4 regions of the Pseudomonas sp. PDM24 genome follow, and region 3 is predicted to be linked to each of the others. Evidence: predicted binding sites of a transcription regulator. Region 3 holds the regulator's gene; each other region holds the start of a gene.
The links. The regulator FliA, encoded in region 3, starts transcription of late flagellar genes. The targets are predictions, from matches to a motif close to CTAAAGTTTNNNNNNNNNNNGCCGNTAA.
Positions count from the first base shown of each region.

Region 1: the regulator FliA is predicted to act here: its motif matches at 972-999, upstream of KW837_RS09935 (methyl-accepting chemotaxis protein).
Region 2: the regulator FliA is predicted to act here: its motif matches at 905-932, upstream of KW837_RS15535 (methyl-accepting chemotaxis protein).
Region 4: the regulator FliA is predicted to act here: its motif matches at 957-984, upstream of KW837_RS05260 (methyl-accepting chemotaxis protein).

Region 1 covers NZ_JAHUWR010000002.1:445,499-447,699, forward strand. Annotated here, with positions in the region: gene KW837_RS09935 (methyl-accepting chemotaxis protein) at 1-864, opposite strand, end outside; gene KW837_RS09940 (LysR substrate-binding domain-containing protein) at 1,050-1,970, opposite strand; gene KW837_RS09945 (NorM family multidrug efflux MATE transporter) at 2,128-2,201, shown strand, end outside.
Region 2 covers NZ_JAHUWR010000004.1:204,450-206,650, reverse strand. Annotated here, with positions in the region: gene tatC (twin-arginine translocase subunit TatC) at 1-9, shown strand, start outside; gene KW837_RS15540 (16S rRNA (uracil(1498)-N(3))-methyltransferase) at 6-713, shown strand; gene KW837_RS15535 (methyl-accepting chemotaxis protein) at 974-2,201, shown strand, end outside.
Region 3 covers NZ_JAHUWR010000001.1:167,385-169,585, reverse strand. Annotated here, with positions in the region: gene KW837_RS00785 (protein phosphatase CheZ) at 1-414, opposite strand, end outside; gene KW837_RS00780 (chemotaxis response regulator CheY) at 445-816, opposite strand; gene fliA (RNA polymerase sigma factor FliA) at 985-1,725, opposite strand; gene fleN (flagellar synthesis regulator FleN) at 1,722-2,201, opposite strand, start outside.
Region 4 covers NZ_JAHUWR010000001.1:1,142,284-1,144,484, reverse strand. Annotated here, with positions in the region: gene KW837_RS05265 (undecaprenyl-diphosphate phosphatase) at 1-818, opposite strand, end outside; gene KW837_RS05260 (methyl-accepting chemotaxis protein) at 1,112-2,201, shown strand, end outside.

The DNA of each region.
Region 1 (2,201 bases), on a different contig from region 3:
CCACGGCCCGCCTTCGAACGGCACGGCAACACTGTAAAAATCTTGCGACGTGTCGCTCCAGAAGTCGCCTTTGCCCGGTGTCTTGGCCAGACCGACAATGCTCGGAACCGCCTGATCCAGCGCCTGTACACCGGCAATCGGCACCAGCCATTTGCCTTGTTCATCCAGCAACGCCAGGGAGCCGGTCTGGCCGATGCGGAAGCGTTTGAGGTTGGCGAACTGCGCGTTCTGCGCGTCGGTGTAATCGAATCCTACGTACAGCACGGCAATGATCTTACCGCTGCTGTCGCGTACGGGGGTGTACTGCGACATGTAGAAGCGTTCGAAAAGCAACGCTCGCCCCACATAACTCTGCCCCGCCATCAAACGGGCGTAAGCCGGGTTCGCGTGGTCGAGCAGCGTGCCAATGGCACGGCTGCCGTCTTGTTTGGTGACATTCGTGCTGACCCGAATGAACTCCTCACCACTGCGCACGAATACGGTCGCGACGCCTGCGGTCATCTGCTTGAACTCGTCGACTTCCGCAAAGTTGTTGTTCAACACTTCACTGCCCAAGTGCAGGCCCGGGGTCTGCACGCCCGCCACGGTCACCGGCTCATCCGGATGCACGCTCAAACCGGCGCTGAAGCGCTTCTCGAACAGGCCGGCCAGACGCTGGGTGCTTTCACGCAAAGTGCCGTGAAAGGTGCTCAACTGATCGGCAAGCAAGCGGGCCTCACTGGCCAGATGCTCTTCGCGGGTGGCGAGGTTCGCGGTGTCCAGCGAGCGCAGGGCGAACACGGTACTGCCACTGATGACAATCGCCAGAATCACGGCAAGCGCAAGACCCAGCTGTGAGGCAATCCGAGCACGAGGTTGAGACATGACAGCTCCTGACCCAGTGGCCGGATCATTCTGATCCCTTCGCACACTCGGCAAAATTTCTGATGGTGGGGAAAACATGGAACCTGCACGAAGGTCCTATCAGCAGATTTTCGGCGGCAAAGCTGAATACTTGAGTAATTAACGGGGATATGGCTCAAGGCCGCCATTGCGGCGGCTCCATCGATTCAGCCCAGACGTTCGACATCCGGTAATTCCATGGCCCGGACCTCGCCTTGCAGGAAATCGCTGAGGCGACGCAAACGTTCGCCGCCGGGGCGGGTTTTCGGCCAGACCAGGTAATAATTCTCACCACTGGCAACGGCCGTCGGCCACGGCAAACTCAGACGTCCCTGCGCAACATCCTCCGCCACCATCAGCAAATCGCCCATGGACACGCCGTAACCCCGGGCAGCGGCGATCATGCCCAGCTCCAGCGTGTCGAAGACCTGCCCGCCCTTGAGCGAGACTTGATCGGTCAGGCCCATACGCTCCAGCCAGTTGCGCCAGTCACGGCGGTCCGGCGTCGGGTGCAGCAACTCGGTACTGGCCAGGCGCGCAACGTCCCACGGTTGATCCTTCAGAAGATTCGGCGCGCCCACCGGAATCAGCTCTTCGGGGAACAGGAAAGTCGCCTCCCAGTCCGGAGGAAAATGCCCGTTGCTGAGGATGACGGCGCAGTCGAAGGGTTCATGGTTGAAGTCCACCGTATCGATGTCCATCCAGGCGCTGGTCAATTGCACCTCGTTCCCCGGTCGCAGGTGTCGAAAACGACTGAGCCGCGCCAACAGCCAGCGCATGGTCAGGGTCGATGGGGCTTTCATGCGCAAGATGTCGTCTTCGGCACGCAAGGTATTGCAGGCCCGCTCGAGGGCGGTGAAGCCTTCGCGAATGCCGGGCAGGATCAGCCGCGCCGATTCGGTCAGTTGCAGGTTGCGCCCGCTGCGATGAAACAGCCGACAGGCGAAATGCTCTTCGAGCGTACGAATGTGCCGACTGACCGCACTTTGCGTGATCGACAGTTCTTCGGCGGCGCGGGTAAACGAGCTATGCCGCGCCGCCGCTTCGAATGCTCGAAGGGCATACAAGGGGGGAAGACGACGAGACATCAAAAAAGCTCCTATAGCGCGATAGCACCAACTTATCAGAAACTCCCCAGCATGAGTTTTAATCATGCCACCCATCCTTTTTATCCCTTTGTGAAAACCCCGCAGAGCGCCGAGAATCGACGCTTCCTGTTCTCTCTGACAATCGAGCGTGATGATCATGCAGCATCCAGCGCGTAGTGAACTCTGGGCCATCCTGCGGCTGGCGGGGCCGTTGATTGCCTCGCAGTTGGC
Region 2 (2,201 bases), on a different contig from region 3:
CAAGCGTGAACCTGCTGCTCCTCGAAGAGGCCGACTTCATTGCGGCCGACCGGGCGATCTTGCGCGATCGCCGGTTGACCCACATGCAGGAAGTCCACCGCTCGGTGGTTGGCGACAGCCTGCGGGTCGGGCGTATCGGCGGCTTGATGGGCTCAGCCGAGTTGCTGCGCCTGGACGCCGATGAAGCCGAGTTGCGCGTCACCCTCGACCAGCCGCCACCGGCCAAGCTGCCTCTGACTTTGGTGCTGGCTTTGCCGCGACCGAAAATGCTCCGCCGAGTGTTTCAGACCGTGGCCGCCATGGGTGTGCCGCGCATCGTGCTGGTGAACAGCTATCGCGTCGAGAAGAGTTTCTGGCAAACCCCGTTCCTGGAGCCCGAGGCGATTCGCGAGCAATTGATCCTGGGTCTTGAACAAGCCCGCGACAGCGTGCTGCCAGAGGTCGTCATCGAGAAGCGTTTCAAGCCCTTTGTCGAAGACCGTCTGCCGGCCATTACCGAAGGCACCCTCGGCCTGGTCGGTCATCCCGGTAACTACCCACCCTGCCCTCGCGGCCTGGACGAGCCAGTGACCCTGGCTATCGGCCCCGAAGGCGGCTGGATTCCCTACGAAATCGACTTGCTGGGCAAGGCTGGCCTGCAACCGGTGCAACTTGGTGACCGCATCCTGCGGGTTGAAACTGCCGTTACCGCGCTGCTCTCGCGGCTGTTTTAACGTCAAACATCACACCTGTGGCGACGGGGCAACCTGTAGGAGCGAGGCTTGCCCGCGAAGAACGATGACGCGTCATGCCTGAAAAACCGCGGTGCATTCTTCGCGGGCAAGCCTCGCTCCTACAGGATCTTCGTCGCTCAAATTTCTTAACATTAGGGCAAAACCCTCGCCGCCCGAACATTGCGCCGCGCCTACAGAACGCCGCTCGCCTGCCGATACAGCTCCCATAAAACCAATTAATGGTCCGAGGGAGTAGCAGCATGTACCGATGGCTGGCCGAGAAACTGGGAAATGTAAGCGTCAATCGCAAACTGGGTGTCGGCTTCGGTCTGGTGCTGCTTCTGACCTTGTTGATCACCTTTACCGGCTGGACCGGCCTGAGCGGTGTGATCAGCCGTGGCGATACGCTTGGGTTTATTTCCAGCCTCAATGAGCTGACCAAAGACCTGCGTCTCGCCCGTCTGGATTACGACATGCGCCGTGGCGAACAAGGCCCGGGCGCCGTCAACGAGCTGATCGGTCAACTCGATACCGGCCTGAAAACCGCCCGTACGCTGGTCGAACAGCCTGCCGACGTGGCAATGGTCGATCAACAGCTTGCCGCCGTCAGCGAGTACAAACGCGCCTTCGCTGATATGACTCAGGCTACCGCCACCCGCGAAGATGCTCGCAGCAAATTGGGCGCCACTGCCGATAACGCCGTGGCCCGGGTCGCTGAAGTCGAAAAATCCCTGCTGCAAGGCGACAGTGTCGCCCAGTTCAACAGCGTGATCGACCTGAGCAAGCTGATCCAGCAAGCGCGTTTCCAGGTCCGCGGTTACACCTACAGCGGCAAGCCCGAAGCCGAGCAGCCAGCGCTGGACGCCATCGGCAATGCTCTGAAAAACCTCGAAAGCCTGCCGTCTCAACTGCCGGAACAACACATCGCCAACCTGCAACAAGCGACCGACTCGCTCAAAGCCTATCGCGCGGCGGTCAGCCAATTCCGCGACTCCCAGGTCGCCAGCGCTGCCGCCCTCAAACGCATGAGCGCGCAAGGCGACATTCTGTTCGACGTCAGCAAAAAGCTCACCGTCTCGCAAACCGTCGTGCGTGACACCGATGCGGCACATGCAAAAAACCTGCTGCTGTTGGCCACCGTCCTGGCGTCAGCCTTTGGTTTGTTCGCGGCCTGGGCCATCACTCGCCAGATCGTCATTCCCCTGAGCCAGACCCTCAAAGTGGCCGAACGTGTTGCCGCGGGCGACCTGACTCACAATCTCATTTCAGAACGTCAGGACGAACTGGGTCAGCTACAGCGCGCCATGCAAAGCATGACCCTGGGCCTGCGAGAACTGATCGGTGGCATCAGCGATGGCGTGACCCAGATCGCCAGCGCCGCTGAAGAGCTGTCCGCCGTCACCGAGCAGACCAGCGCCGGGGTCAACAGCCAGAAGGTCGAGACCGATCAGGTGGCCACCGCCATGCATGAAATGACCGCCACGGTGC
Region 3 (2,201 bases):
GGCCCCGACTTCGCGACGCATGAACCGTCCCCAATCCGTGCTCAGCGCCTGAGCTTCGTCGCTCAGGCTGTTGATCAGCGGTGTGGCGTTTTCCACCAGGTCCATGGTGCGGTTGGCCGCGGCCTCGGTCAGCTTGACCACATACCCCAGGCGCTCGGTGGCATCCGTGATCTGAGACACTTCCTCGGCTTGCGGCATGTGCGGGTCAATCTGGAAATTGACGATCGCGCTATGCAGCTCGCGAGTGAGCTTGCCCACTTCCTGATACAGGCCGCGGTCACGGGTCTGGTTGAGCTCATGGATCAGTTGCACAGCGTCGCCGAACCTGCCTTTTTCAAGGCTTTCGACCAGTTCGACCGCGTGTTTTTTCAGGGTCGACTCAAAATCGCCCTGTGAAGATTCGTTATGCTCCATAGCTCCCCCGTGACGGACTGGCTTTGCACATCAACCGATGCGTTCGAAGATCTTTTCAATCTTGTCTTTCAACGCTTGAGCCGTGAATGGCTTGACCACATAGCCGTTCACGCCCGCCTGAGCGGCTTCGATGATTTGCTCGCGCTTGGCTTCGGCCGTGACCATCAACACCGGCAGGTGTTTGAGTTTTTCATCGGCACGCACGTGGCGCAGCAGATCAATACCGGTCATGCCGGGCATGTTCCAGTCCGTTACCAGAAAGTCGATGCTCCCGCTGTTGAGGACCGGAATCGCGGTAATACCGTCATCCGCCTCGACCGTGTTGGTGAACCCAAGGTCACGCAACAGGTTTTTTATGATCCGCCGCATCGTTGAGAAGTCATCAACGATGAGGATTTTCATATTCTTGTCCAATTCGACCTCCAAGCAGTCTTAAAACGCGCGCAGCACCTGAACGCGCCGTTCAATCAATTCGGCGTAACACTCAACAGTTGTATGGATTACAACGGGCCGTGGCCGATGCAGCAAAATGCCGTACCCACCTCGTTCGCAGTGTCCCCACACTGCCTGTCAGCGCGCTCGCCACTCCCCCAAACGCCCCCGCAAACGGGCCGCGCACTGGCTGTGTAACTGGCTGACCCGCGATTCGCTGACCCCCAGGACCTCACCGATTTCCTTGAGATTCAACTCTTCGTCGTAGTACAGCGCCAACACCAGTCGCTCACGCTCCGGCAAATTGGCAATCGCGTCCGCCAGCGCCGCCTGGAAGCGTTCATCTTCCAGATCGCGCGACGGCTCGAGATGAGCACTGGCGCCATCCTCGTGCAGCCCTTCGTGTTCGCCGTCCTGCAACAGATCGTCGAAACTGAATAACCGGCTACCGAGGGTGTCGTTCAAAATCCCGTAATAATCGTCGAGACTCAATTGGAGTTCGGCCGCAACTTCGTGATCTTTAGCGTCACGGCCGGTTTTAGCTTCAATCGAGCGAATTGCGTCGCTGACCATGCGGGTATTGCGGTGAACCGAACGTGGCGCCCAGTCCCCCTTGCGCACTTCATCGAGCATCGCGCCGCGGATTCGAATGCCCGCGTACGTCTCGAAGCTCGCGCCTTTGCTGGCGTCGTATTTGGTTGATACTTCAAGCAGGCCGATCATCCCGGCCTGGATCAGGTCTTCGACCTGGACACTGGCCGGCAGACGCGCCAGCAAGTGGTAGGCAATGCGTTTGACCAGTGGCGCGTAACGCTCGATCAGCTCGTACTGCGCGTCACGTGCCGACTTCTTGTAGAGGTTGTAGCCACTGGCTGTCATAGGACGGGTCCTGCGGTCTGTTGCACGAGGCGCTCGACGAAAAACTCCAGGTGCCCACGCGGGTTGGCCGGCAGTGGCCAGGTATCGACCTTCTGCGCAATGGCCTTGAACGCCAGGGCGCACTTGGAACGCGGGAAGGCTTCGTAGACAGCACGCTGCTTCTGCACGGCCTTGCGCACGCTTTCGTCGTAAGGCACGGCACCAACGTACTGTAAGGCGACGTCGAGGAAACGATCCGTGACCTTGGTCAACTTGGCGAACAGATTGCGGCCTTCCTGCGGGCTCTGCGCCATGTTGGCCAGGACGCGGAAGCGGTTCATGCCGTAGTCGCGATTCAGCAATTTGATCAGCGCGTAGGCGTCGGTAATCGAGGTCGGCTCATCGCACACCACCAGCAAGACTTCTTGCGCTGCGCGAACGAAACTGACTACCGAGTCACCAATACCCGCAGCGGTGTCGATCACCAATACGTCGAG
Region 4 (2,201 bases), 970 kb from region 3:
GCGGTCCAGTCGACCCAACCGAATTGCCAGGTGGCCAGGATCACCAGACCGAACACAATGCGATACCAGGCGAATGTCGCATAGCTGTGGCTGGCAATGAAGATCAGCAGGGCCCGAACGGCGATCATCGCAAAGATGAAGGCGGTGATGAAGCCAATGGCAAATACCGGAAAATCAGCCGGCACGAACAGGCTGCGGTATTTGTAGCCCGAGTACACCGCCGCCCCGACCATGGTTGGCATGGCGAGGAAGAACGAGAATTCGGTGGCCGTTTTGCGCGACAACCCGAACAGCAAACCGCCAATGATCGTCGAGCCGGAACGCGAAGTCCCCGGAATCATCGCCAGACACTGGGCGAAGCCGACTTTGAGAGCGTCTTTCCAGGTAATGTCATCGACGCTTTCAGCATGCACTTCATGCTGACGACGTTCGGCCCACAACATCACGACCCCGCCCACGACCAATGCGGTAGCCACGGTAATCGGGTTAAACAGGTACTCGTGAATCAAGTCGGCGAAAATCACCCCCAACACCACCGCCGGCAGGAAAGCGATCAACAGGTTCGCGGTAAAACGCCGAGCGCTGGGCTGCGTCGGCAAGCCAATGACCACGTCGAAGATCTTGCGGCGAAACTGCCAGACCACCGCCAGGATCGCGCCGAGCTGAATGATGATATTGAAGGCCATGGCCCGCTCGCCGCCGAAATTGAGCAAGTCCGCCACAATAATCTGGTGCCCGGTACTGGAAATGGGCAAGAACTCCGTCAGCCCTTCTACCACGCCTAAAATCAATGCCTGAAAGGCCGTCCAAAGATCCATCAATCCCCCAAGAAACAATGCCCCCAGGCATGCTCCGTTAATAATTTATAAGCGTTAACTGCGATCAACCTTAGCTGAATCCCCGCGCGCACAAGATCCACGCAAAACGGTAAAAATTGCGTGAAAAAAAGACTTGGGCTCAGGTTTTCCCGCGCGGGGCCGAAATCCTATCAGACAAGCCTCGTTTACGCTGCCGCGTAATAGGACCTGAGTCGGATAGGCCCGATCGGCAAAGTGTGATTGGATGCTGGCGATCGTTTATTACAAGAACAAGAAACCGGAGTAACCGCGTTATGAACAGCTTGCGCAGTGTGTCGATCAGCCGACGCTTGTGGCTCATCTTGATCGTGGCCGTGGTGATGCTATTGACGTTGGGCGTGTTGATGCTCAAGCAGATTCACGACGACCTCTATCAGGCCAAGGCCCAAAAGACCCAGCACGTGGTGCAGACCGCCAGCGGGATCCTCACCTACTATCACGGCCTGGAAACTGCCGGCACCCTCACCCGCGATGCCGCGCAAAAACAGGCACTGACCGCCGTGCGCGGTTTGCGCTACGACCAGAACGATTATTTCTGGATCAACGACCTGACGCCCGTCATGGTCATGCACCCGACCAATCCGAAACTTGAAGGTCAGAATCTCTCGACGATCCGCGACCCCGACGGTTTCGCGCTGTTCAACGAGATGGTCGCCATCGCCAAGGCCAAGGGTGCCGGCATGGTCGATTACCGCTGGCCGAAACCGGGCGCCAGCGCGCCGGTGGAAAAAACCTCCTACGTGAAACTGTTCGAGCCCTGGGGTTGGGTGATCGGTTCGGGTGTGTACATCGATGACATGCAGGCCGAATTTCATGCCCAAGTCTGGAAGGCCTCTTTTGTGGGTCTGGTGATTGCGCTGATCATGGCCCTGCTGGTGATCATGATTGCCCGCAGCATCGTGCGTCCGCTCCAGGAAACCGTGAACGCCATGGCCAACATTGCCAGCGGTGAAAGCGACCTGACCCGCAGCCTCGATACCCACGGTCAGGACGAAGTCACGCAACTGGCCCGGCACTTCAACGCCTTCACCGCGAAACTGCGCCTGGTGATCAGTCAGCTGCAAGTGTCCGCTGGTGCGCTGGGCCAATCTTCCAATGAACTGGGCAATGATGCCGCGCAAGCCCAGCAGCGCAGCCAACAGCAATCCCAACAAATGGAACTGGTGGCGACCGCGATCAACGAAGTGACCTACGGCGTGCAGGATGTGGCCAAAAACGCCGAACACGCGGCCAGTGAAATGCGCAATGCCGAGTCTCAAGCGCAACAGGGCCAGGTCAATATCGACGGCAGCCTGCAGCAGATCGACAAGCTGTCGTCGACCATCGATCAAGCCGTTGAAGTGA